2 regions of the Bacillus pfraonensis genome follow, and region 1 is predicted to be linked to the other one. Evidence: riboswitches for the same ligand, from Rfam matches in the RefSeq annotation. Region 1 holds a riboswitch; the other holds the start of a gene.
The links. Region 1 has a riboswitch for FMN ahead of ribD (bifunctional diaminohydroxyphosphoribosylaminopyrimidine deaminase/5-amino-6-(5-phosphoribosylamino)uracil reductase RibD). Riboswitches for the same ligand answer to the same signal wherever they lie in the genome.

Region 1 (4,267 bases):
TAAAAACCTATCAGTGCAGAAAAAATGCCTAGCATATAACTCATTACGACATATAATAGCGCCTTTTGTCCCTCACGCTTATGTATCAATTGAATAATTTCAAGCTTACATGTTGAAAAGGTCGTAAATGCCCCCATAAACCCTGTTCCACATAATAATAACCACGTACGATTTATATAAACTCCGTACAATAGACCCAATAAGAATGAGCCTACTACATTTACAAATAATGTTCCATATGGAAATAAACTTCCATACTTTTCTTTCATTGCACTACTAATAGAAAATCTAGCAATAGCTCCGAAAAAACCACCAATTCCTACAAGCAAAACATTCATCGTGCTCCTTCTTTCTTCATACTTTTTTCATATAATGCATTTCCAAGGTAAAATCCAAATAAAGATAAGAGCAATCCTCCAACTATACTCGTACTTACATAATAAAACGCCATAAAGAATGCTTCATGTTGCATTAGTTCCAATGTCTCTATACTGAATGTTGAGAAAGTAGTAAAAGAGCCGATCATTCCTGTTCCAACGCTATTCATTATCATTTGTGAAACATGTTTCATACGAAATACATACATCGTTAAAAACGCTAAGAAAAAACTACCACTCATATTCGCCAGCCATGTTGCTAGCGGAAAAGAGTCAACTGAAGGAGTACCAATCCATTGCTCTAATCCATACCGTGCTAAAGTCCCAACAATACCACCGATTCCTACTGCAATATATTTCATATCTCCACCTCATTTATGGTATGTACTGAAATCTTTCCCATACTATATATTCATTTTAATTCTCCAACCTATAAGCTGCGACTATGAAAACCAAAACAGACCTCTACTCATTTTCGGCATGGGACGAAAAAAGCATCGACCGCCTCTATCCATAATCGGACGCTCTCTCCTGCAAAAAAGAAAAGTGTCGATTAGTTTTTCTTTTTATATAGTATAACAAACTTTATTTCACCCTTCATTTTCATACAATTCTTCACATTCGAATATTTTTTACTATCCTTTTTTCTTTTTTGTGCTATAATGTGAGCAAACAACATCCTTCGGGGTCGGGTGAAATTCCCAACCGGCGGTGATGAAGTGCACACTTCTAAGTCCGTGACCCGTTTCTAAGCTTTGAAACGGTGGATCTAGTGAGATTCTAGGGCCGACAGTATAGTCTGGATGGGAGAAGGATATGTTTTCTAGTGCTTATATAGCGAATACACTTTTATTTTGGCGTACACATTTTTACTGATTCGTTTTGAATCAGTGTATATGTTTTCTTTCATATACCTATTTTTCTATGCTGAAATAAAAAGATACGACTAGCGTATAAAAAATTGATAGTTTGCTAGGTTTTTTCTCGTGCAAAAATATCAATCATCGTTAGGTTTCTTTCCTATACTTTCGTATTCGAACTATATTTCTAGAAATCACGTCTCCCAACCCCCAAGGATACTATTATCCTTGGGGGTTTTTTGATTTTTCTTAGGAGAGGTGAAAAGAATGACTGATCAAGAATATATGAGGATTGCCTTACAGTTAGCACAAAGTACTACAGGGCAAACAAGTCCAAATCCAATGGTCGGTGCTGTTGTTGTAAAGGATGGAAACATCGTAGGAATAGGAGCGCATCTACGCGCAGGTGAGGAGCATGCTGAAGTCCATGCGCTTCGTATGGCTGGCGAAAAAGCAAAAGGATCCACTGTATACGTAACACTAGAACCATGTAGCCATTTCGGAAAAACTCCACCATGCTGTGATCTACTCATTGAAAAAGAAGTGAAGCATGTAGTAATCGCTACACTCGATTGCAATCCGCTCGTTTCAGGTAACGGTGCAAAACGTTTACAAAAAGCTGGTATTAGCGTAACTACCGGTGTTCTTGAAGAAGAAGCAATCCGATTAAACCGATACTTTTTCCACTATATGAAAACAAAACTACCGTTTGTAACAATAAAAACAGCGATGAGTTTAGATGGAAAAATAGCTACTACTACTGGAGAAAGCAAATGGATTACAGGTGAAGTTGCTCGCCAAGATGTGCATCAATATCGTCGTACGCACGATGCCATCCTTGTAGGAGTGAATACTGTTATAACTGATAATCCCTCTTTAACAACACGTCTTCCAAACGGGGGTAAACATCCGATTCGAATTATTTTAGATACACATTTACGAACGCCGTTGTCCTCTCATGTTATTACTGACGGGATAGCACCAACATGGATTATTGTTGGAAAAAATGTAAATGAAGAAAAAATAGCAATATATGAATCTCAAGGGATATCCATATTTCAAATGAAGACGAGCCAAATTGAAATACGCGAGTTTCTCCTCCTTCTCGGTGAGAAACAAATTCTTTCTCTCTTTGTTGAAGGAGGACAATCAGTGCACGCGAGCTTTTTAGAAACAAAGTGTTTTAATGAAATTGTAACTTATATAAGCCCTAAATTAATCGGTGGAAAAGATGCCCCAACTATGTTTGGTGGCACCGGCTTTAGCAAACTACAAGATGCACTTTCCTTACAAATTCAAGAGATGAAACAAATTGGCGATGATATAAAAATCGTCGCTACAGTGCGAAATGAGGTGCCTGCATGTTTACAGGAATTGTAGAAGAGCTTGGAACTGTTTCGAATATAAGGCAAAGCGGAGAAGCAATGAAGCTGACAATCACAGCAAATACAATTTTATCAGACGTAAAACTAGGAGACAGTATTGCTGTAAATGGCATCTGCTTAACCGTCACTTCTTTTACAGCGTCTTCGTTTACTGTTGATGCCATGCCTGAAACGATGCGAGCAACATCACTACGTATGCTTGGGACCCGTTCTAAAGTAAATCTAGAACGGGCAATGGCTGCAAATGGGCGCTTTGGTGGACATTTCGTCACAGGACATATTGATGGAATTGGAACCATTGTAAGTAAAAAACAGCACTATAATGCAATATATTACAAAATTGAAATTCCAAATAATTTGCTCCGTTATTGTTTACACAAAGGATCAGTAGCTATTGATGGAACAAGCTTAACGATATTTGATATAGATGAATCTTCCATTACCATTTCACTTATTCCGCACACTGTAAGCGAATCTATTATCGGTGAAAAAGTAGCTGGAGACATCGTAAACATTGAATGTGACATGGTTGGAAAATATATTGAGCGCTTTATTTCAAATCCCAAGAAACAGAGCAGTTCAGTTACAGAAAGCTTTTTACAAGAAAACGGATTTCTATAAGGGGGAAGCACAATGTTTCATCGTATTGAAGAAGCACTAGAAGATTTAAAACAAGGAAAAGTCATTATCGTATGTGATGATGAAAGCCGTGAAAACGAAGGAGATTTCATCGCTTTAGCAGAGAACATTACACCTGAAACAATTAATTTTATGATTACACATGGCCGTGGTCTTGTTTGTGTACCGATTACAGAGCAATATGCAGACCGCTTACAGCTAGAACCTATGGTTTCTCATAATACAGATTCCCATCATACGGCGTTCACAGTAAGTATCGACCACATTTCTACAACAACAGGTATTAGCGCTTACGAGCGTGCGACAACTGTACGCGAGTTATTAAATCCAGCATCAAAAGGCACAGATTTTAACCGCCCAGGTCATATCTTTCCTTTAATCGCGAAAGAAGGCGGCGTTCTACGCCGCGCTGGCCATACGGAAGCAGCGGTTGATTTAGCAAAATTATGTGGCGCGGAACCAGCAGGGGTCATTTGTGAAATTATAAAAGAAGACGGCACGATGGCACGTGTTCCTGATTTAGTACAAGTGGCAGAACAATTTGATATAAAAATGATTACGATTGAAGATTTAATCGCTTATCGTCGCCATCACGAAACGCTCGTAACAAGGGAAGTTGAAATTACATTACCGACAGATTTTGGTACATTTCATGCAATCGGTTATTCCAATTCGCTTGATCAAAAAGAACATATCGCTCTCGTAAAAGGAGACATTTCTACTGGCGATCCTGTTCTCGTTCGTGTGCATTCTGAATGCTTAACTGGCGATGTTTTCGGTTCATGCCGCTGTGACTGTGGTCCACAGCTTCATGCTGCCCTCGCTCAAATTGAGCGGGAAGGAAAAGGTATTCTTCTTTATATGAGGCAGGAAGGCCGCGGCATTGGACTGCTTAATAAACTTCGTGCATACAAGTTACAAGAAGAAGGATTCGATACTGTGGAAGCAAATGAAAAGTTAGGCTTTCCAGCAGATCTTCGCGATTATGGCATTGGTGCCCAAATCT
Region 2 (4,267 bases), on a different contig from region 1:
TGGCCTGTAGATGGAAGAATTAGTGATTATTTTGGAACAAGAAGTGGAAAACACTATGGTATTGATATAGCTGCTTCAATCGGAACCCCGGTTGCAGCGATTCGGAGTGGAACGGTAACAAAATCCTACTTTTCAGATAGTTATGGACATGTAGTGTTTATTAAACATGGAGAATATGAAGCTGTTTATGCTCATCTAAATAAGAGATATGTACTGCAGGGGGAACATATTACAAGAGGTGAGGTAATTGGTGAAGTAGGTAACACAGGTGAATCAAGAGGAGCACATCTGCACCTAGAAGTTCATAAAGGTGCTTGGACGTTCGGGAAAAGAAATGCAATGGACCCGTTGCTTGTTTTAAAGGAAGAGATGAATCAAGTAGCATCAGCATCACTATATGTTGTACAAAAAGGAGATACTTTGGTTAGTATTGCACATAAGTTCGGTATGACAGTTCATGAAATAAAAGTGAAAAATGCATTGAGGAAAGATCGGATTTATCCAAATCAAAAATTATATATAAATTAAAAAAGGGCTAGTCGAACTAGCTCTTTTTTACCAAAAAATAAAGACACATATAAATCCAGAAATAGCTAAATAGCTATAATAATAAAAGACCTTGGCCCTCGTTTTTTCGGTTGTTCGAAATAATACTATGGTTGGTTCGATTAGTCCAATTGTCAAACACAGTAGACCAAGGAGCATACAACCGATAGAAAAAGAATACAAGGCAACTTGTATTTGTTGGAATGGAATAATCCACTTTAATAAAAATGCAATAAGTGCTGTATAACAGATGCTGCCAATGTATTTGTTTAAGATTGTATTAGAACGAAAACCAGGAAGTTTTTTCAAAAAGGATCGAGAAACAACTTCTGTTTGTAAAGAAGTATGTTCTTCAATTATTTTTTGAGCTTCTTTTCCTTTATGAAAGAGAGAGAGAATCCAATTTCGTTTTCCTTGGAAAACAAATTGCGATGTTGTTAAATAGTGATCAATTTTCACTTTATCCCAACTGTTCCAAGGGTGACGTTCACATAGCTTTAGTTTACTTTCTGTTGTTTTATCATACTGATAAACACTAATCCCTTCTTCGTCAAAGGTAGCATAGTATGTTTCTTTTGAAAATGTGCCTAAATCAATTGGGCAGTAGAAAAGTAATTCTTTTTTTAAATAAAAGTATTCTTTTCTTAAGTTTTTTTTCATTGTTTCTTGAATAGAGTGTCTTTTTTCTTTCTTCATGACATTTCCTCCGTATTAAGAAAATGCTCTTATCTTAACAATTCAACATCTTATCACTTTTCTGTATGGATGACTAGGGAATTGCGAAGGAAAAAATCGAATTGTAAAAAATATGGATTGTGTTGTCGTATAATCCTATGACTGTTTTTATGTTGTCTTTATCCTACTATTCGTGTGCTGCCCGTAAAAGCCCGATTGGTGAGGGTTGATAATAAGTGGGGGATGAAGAACTCCCCCCACTTATTAAAGTTTCACTTTATAATGAAAATATTACTTACTATTTATAAGTTATAAACATTTTTGTTCACAACTGTATGATGATGTTGTATAATGGTGGAGAAAATAGAATATCGGTCTATCTTCGGGGCAGGGTGAAAATCCCGACCGGCGGTGATGAACAGTTTCTTTTCGTTCTAAGCCCGCGAGCCGTTAAGGCAGGATTTGGTGAGATTCCAAAGCCGACAGTATAGTCTGGATGGGAGAAGATGGAGGTTCAAGCGTTCAAAAAAGATAAGTATTTGAACGTCTGTTTGATGTGCCTAAAAAATTCTCCCTTTGTGTTTTACACAAAGGGTTTTTTCATGATAGGAAAAAATAGGCATAGCAGAACCTTTCCACTTTCCATGAGATGATCGATGGAAAAGGAGAGAGAAGGATGAAACAAAAAAACAGTGTAGTACAAATGGTGAGTGTAGCGATGCTTAGTAGTATTGCGTATTTGCTTATGATGTTGGATTTCCCATTCCCAGGACTTCCACCGTTTTTAAAAATTGACTTTAGTGATGTGCCGGCTTTAATTGCAGCGATTATTTTTAGCCCGATTGCAGGTGTAGTTGTAGAAGCGATAAAAAATATTCTTCATTACGGAATTCAAGGCAGTTTAACGGGAGTTCCAGTTGGAGAAATAGCAAATTTTATTGCAGGGTGTCTATTTATTGGACCAGCAGCTTTCCTATTCCGGAAGTATCGCACAGTAAAAAGTTTAACAACAGGGTTAATGTTAGGGACGGTTACTATGGCGGTAATTATGAGTGTGTTAAATTATTTCATCATTTTACCAGCTTACACTTGGTTTTTAAATCAGCCTGCTATGTCTAGTAGTGGTATGCGACAAATGATTGTAGCGGCAATTCTCCCATTTAATTTAATTAAGGGAATTGTTGTAACAGTTGTATTTGTAGCACTGTTCTCACGCTTAAAAGTGTGGGTATTTGCAAAAATGAAAAATGCATAGAAACTTTGGTCATCAGTGGGAGAGTACCGCTGATGGCTTTTTTATTTGTGAGTTAGATGAATAACAAAAAACCCCCCTCATAAAAATGAGGGGGGTTTTTTGAAGTTAATAAAAAGACTATTCGAATTTTAAAGCGTCGCCATCGAATGCTTCGTCAGCAACTTTAATTGAGTCAGTTGGACAACCTTCAAATGCATCCATCATGTCGTCAATTAATACGTCTGGAATTTCAACGATACCTTGGTTATCATCTAGTGTTACAAATGCAATACCTTCATCATCGTAGTCATAAATGTCTGGTGCAGCAGCTCCGCAAGCTCCACATGCGATGCAAGTGTCTTTATCAACAATTGTATATTTTGCCATATTTTTTTCCCTCCTGATAATATGTATGTGAAAATAGTCGCTATAAAAATTATAATCTTATTGTAAAACGGTTTTTCAAACTTTTCAACATAAAATTATAATGATAATGCTTATCAATTAGGGTGTCAACTTATTTTTGATTTATTTCATAAGATTTTCAAAATGCCTAAATGCTGTACAGTTTGATACAATAGAAAATATAGATGTAATTGAAAGGTGGAAGCGGCAATGCAGTTACAATATACTTTATTATATTGTATAAAACAATTAAATGGTGAACGGACTGTTTCTTCCATTTATCACCTTTTAAAAGGGAAACGTTCTTCACAAACATTACAAGACGGAAATATATTTCGCATTTCTTTTCTGTTTGGGATATATAAATCATTACAACGTTCTGATTATGATCAGGAAATTGAACATGTATTACATAAAGAATGGATTCAGAGCGTGCATGAAAATACGTACATTTTAACTGAAACGGGAAAACGACAGCTGGGAACTTGGGAAGAAACACTTTTTTTTCCGCAGTATTTACACGGTTTGCACTATGGTAATCTTGGTGAAATGTTTTGGAAACGACTTTCGTTAATTATTCAAACCGTATCAAATTTACAACAGCAAAATGCAAAGTTTATTCCAATCCAACAAGATACTGAGGTAATGATGTGGGTTAAGCAGTTTCTCATTGGGCTGCCATATGCAAGAAGTGAACTTGCAAAAAGTTTATGGAAAGAGATGCATATGCTATTACAAGATACTTTACCGATAGAAGCAACAATTTTTACATATCGATTAACTGGATATGAAAGGATTGGGTATACATTAAAGCAACTTGCGGAAATTACAAGTCAAGATGTATTTCGCGTACATCTTTTATTTTGGGGCACGGTTCATTTCTTTATTCAATCTGTTCGAGAGAATGAAAAAGAATTCCCGCTATTAACAAAAATTATTGCTTATCCGAATGAAAGAGCGGATTTGTTTAGTTTATCAACACAAAAAACATATCAACTTTGGAAACAAGGACGTTCTTTGGATGAAATTGCAACAATTAGAAATTTAAAGGTTGCAACAATAGAAGATCATTTTGTTGAAATTGCATTACGAGAAAGAGATTTTTCCATTGAAATGTTTATGGAAAAAAATAAAATCAAGCATGTGCAGCGCATTATTGAAACGTTACAAACACGTAAGTTGCGTGTGTTAAAACAAGCAGTAGGAGAAGCGATTTCTTATTTTGAAATTCGTCTTGTGTTAGCGCAGATGGGGGTTGTAAATGAGGCTTGAGGATTATTTGCATAAGTGGTTTGGTTATAACGAATTTCGTCAAGGGCAGAAAGAGGTTATTGCGGATTTATTACAAGGAAAAGATGTTGTAGCAATGCTTCCAACTGGAAGAGGAAAATCAATGTGTTATCAGCT

Region 2: another riboswitch for FMN. It lies ahead of KFD70_RS01415 (ECF transporter S component); the one in region 1 lies ahead of ribD (bifunctional diaminohydroxyphosphoribosylaminopyrimidine deaminase/5-amino-6-(5-phosphoribosylamino)uracil reductase RibD).

What each region holds. Positions count from the first base shown of each region.
Region 1 covers NZ_JAHCDO010000040.1:16,030-20,296, forward strand. Annotated here, with positions in the region: gene crcB (fluoride efflux transporter CrcB) at 1-338, opposite strand, end outside; gene KFD70_RS25680 (fluoride efflux transporter FluC) at 335-739, opposite strand; FMN riboswitch at 1,052-1,196, shown strand; gene ribD (bifunctional diaminohydroxyphosphoribosylaminopyrimidine deaminase/5-amino-6-(5-phosphoribosylamino)uracil reductase RibD) at 1,505-2,617, shown strand; gene ribE (riboflavin synthase) at 2,599-3,243, shown strand; gene KFD70_RS25695 (bifunctional 3,4-dihydroxy-2-butanone-4-phosphate synthase/GTP cyclohydrolase II) at 3,256-4,267, shown strand, end outside.
Region 2 covers NZ_JAHCDO010000002.1:41,959-46,225, forward strand. Annotated here, with positions in the region: gene KFD70_RS01405 (peptidoglycan DD-metalloendopeptidase family protein) at 1-528, shown strand, start outside; gene KFD70_RS01410 (hypothetical protein) at 556-1,242, opposite strand; FMN riboswitch at 1,596-1,733, shown strand; gene KFD70_RS01415 (ECF transporter S component) at 1,898-2,476, shown strand; gene KFD70_RS01420 (ferredoxin) at 2,594-2,842, opposite strand; gene KFD70_RS01425 (YpbB family protein) at 3,071-4,132, shown strand; gene KFD70_RS01430 (RecQ family ATP-dependent DNA helicase) at 4,122-4,267, shown strand, end outside.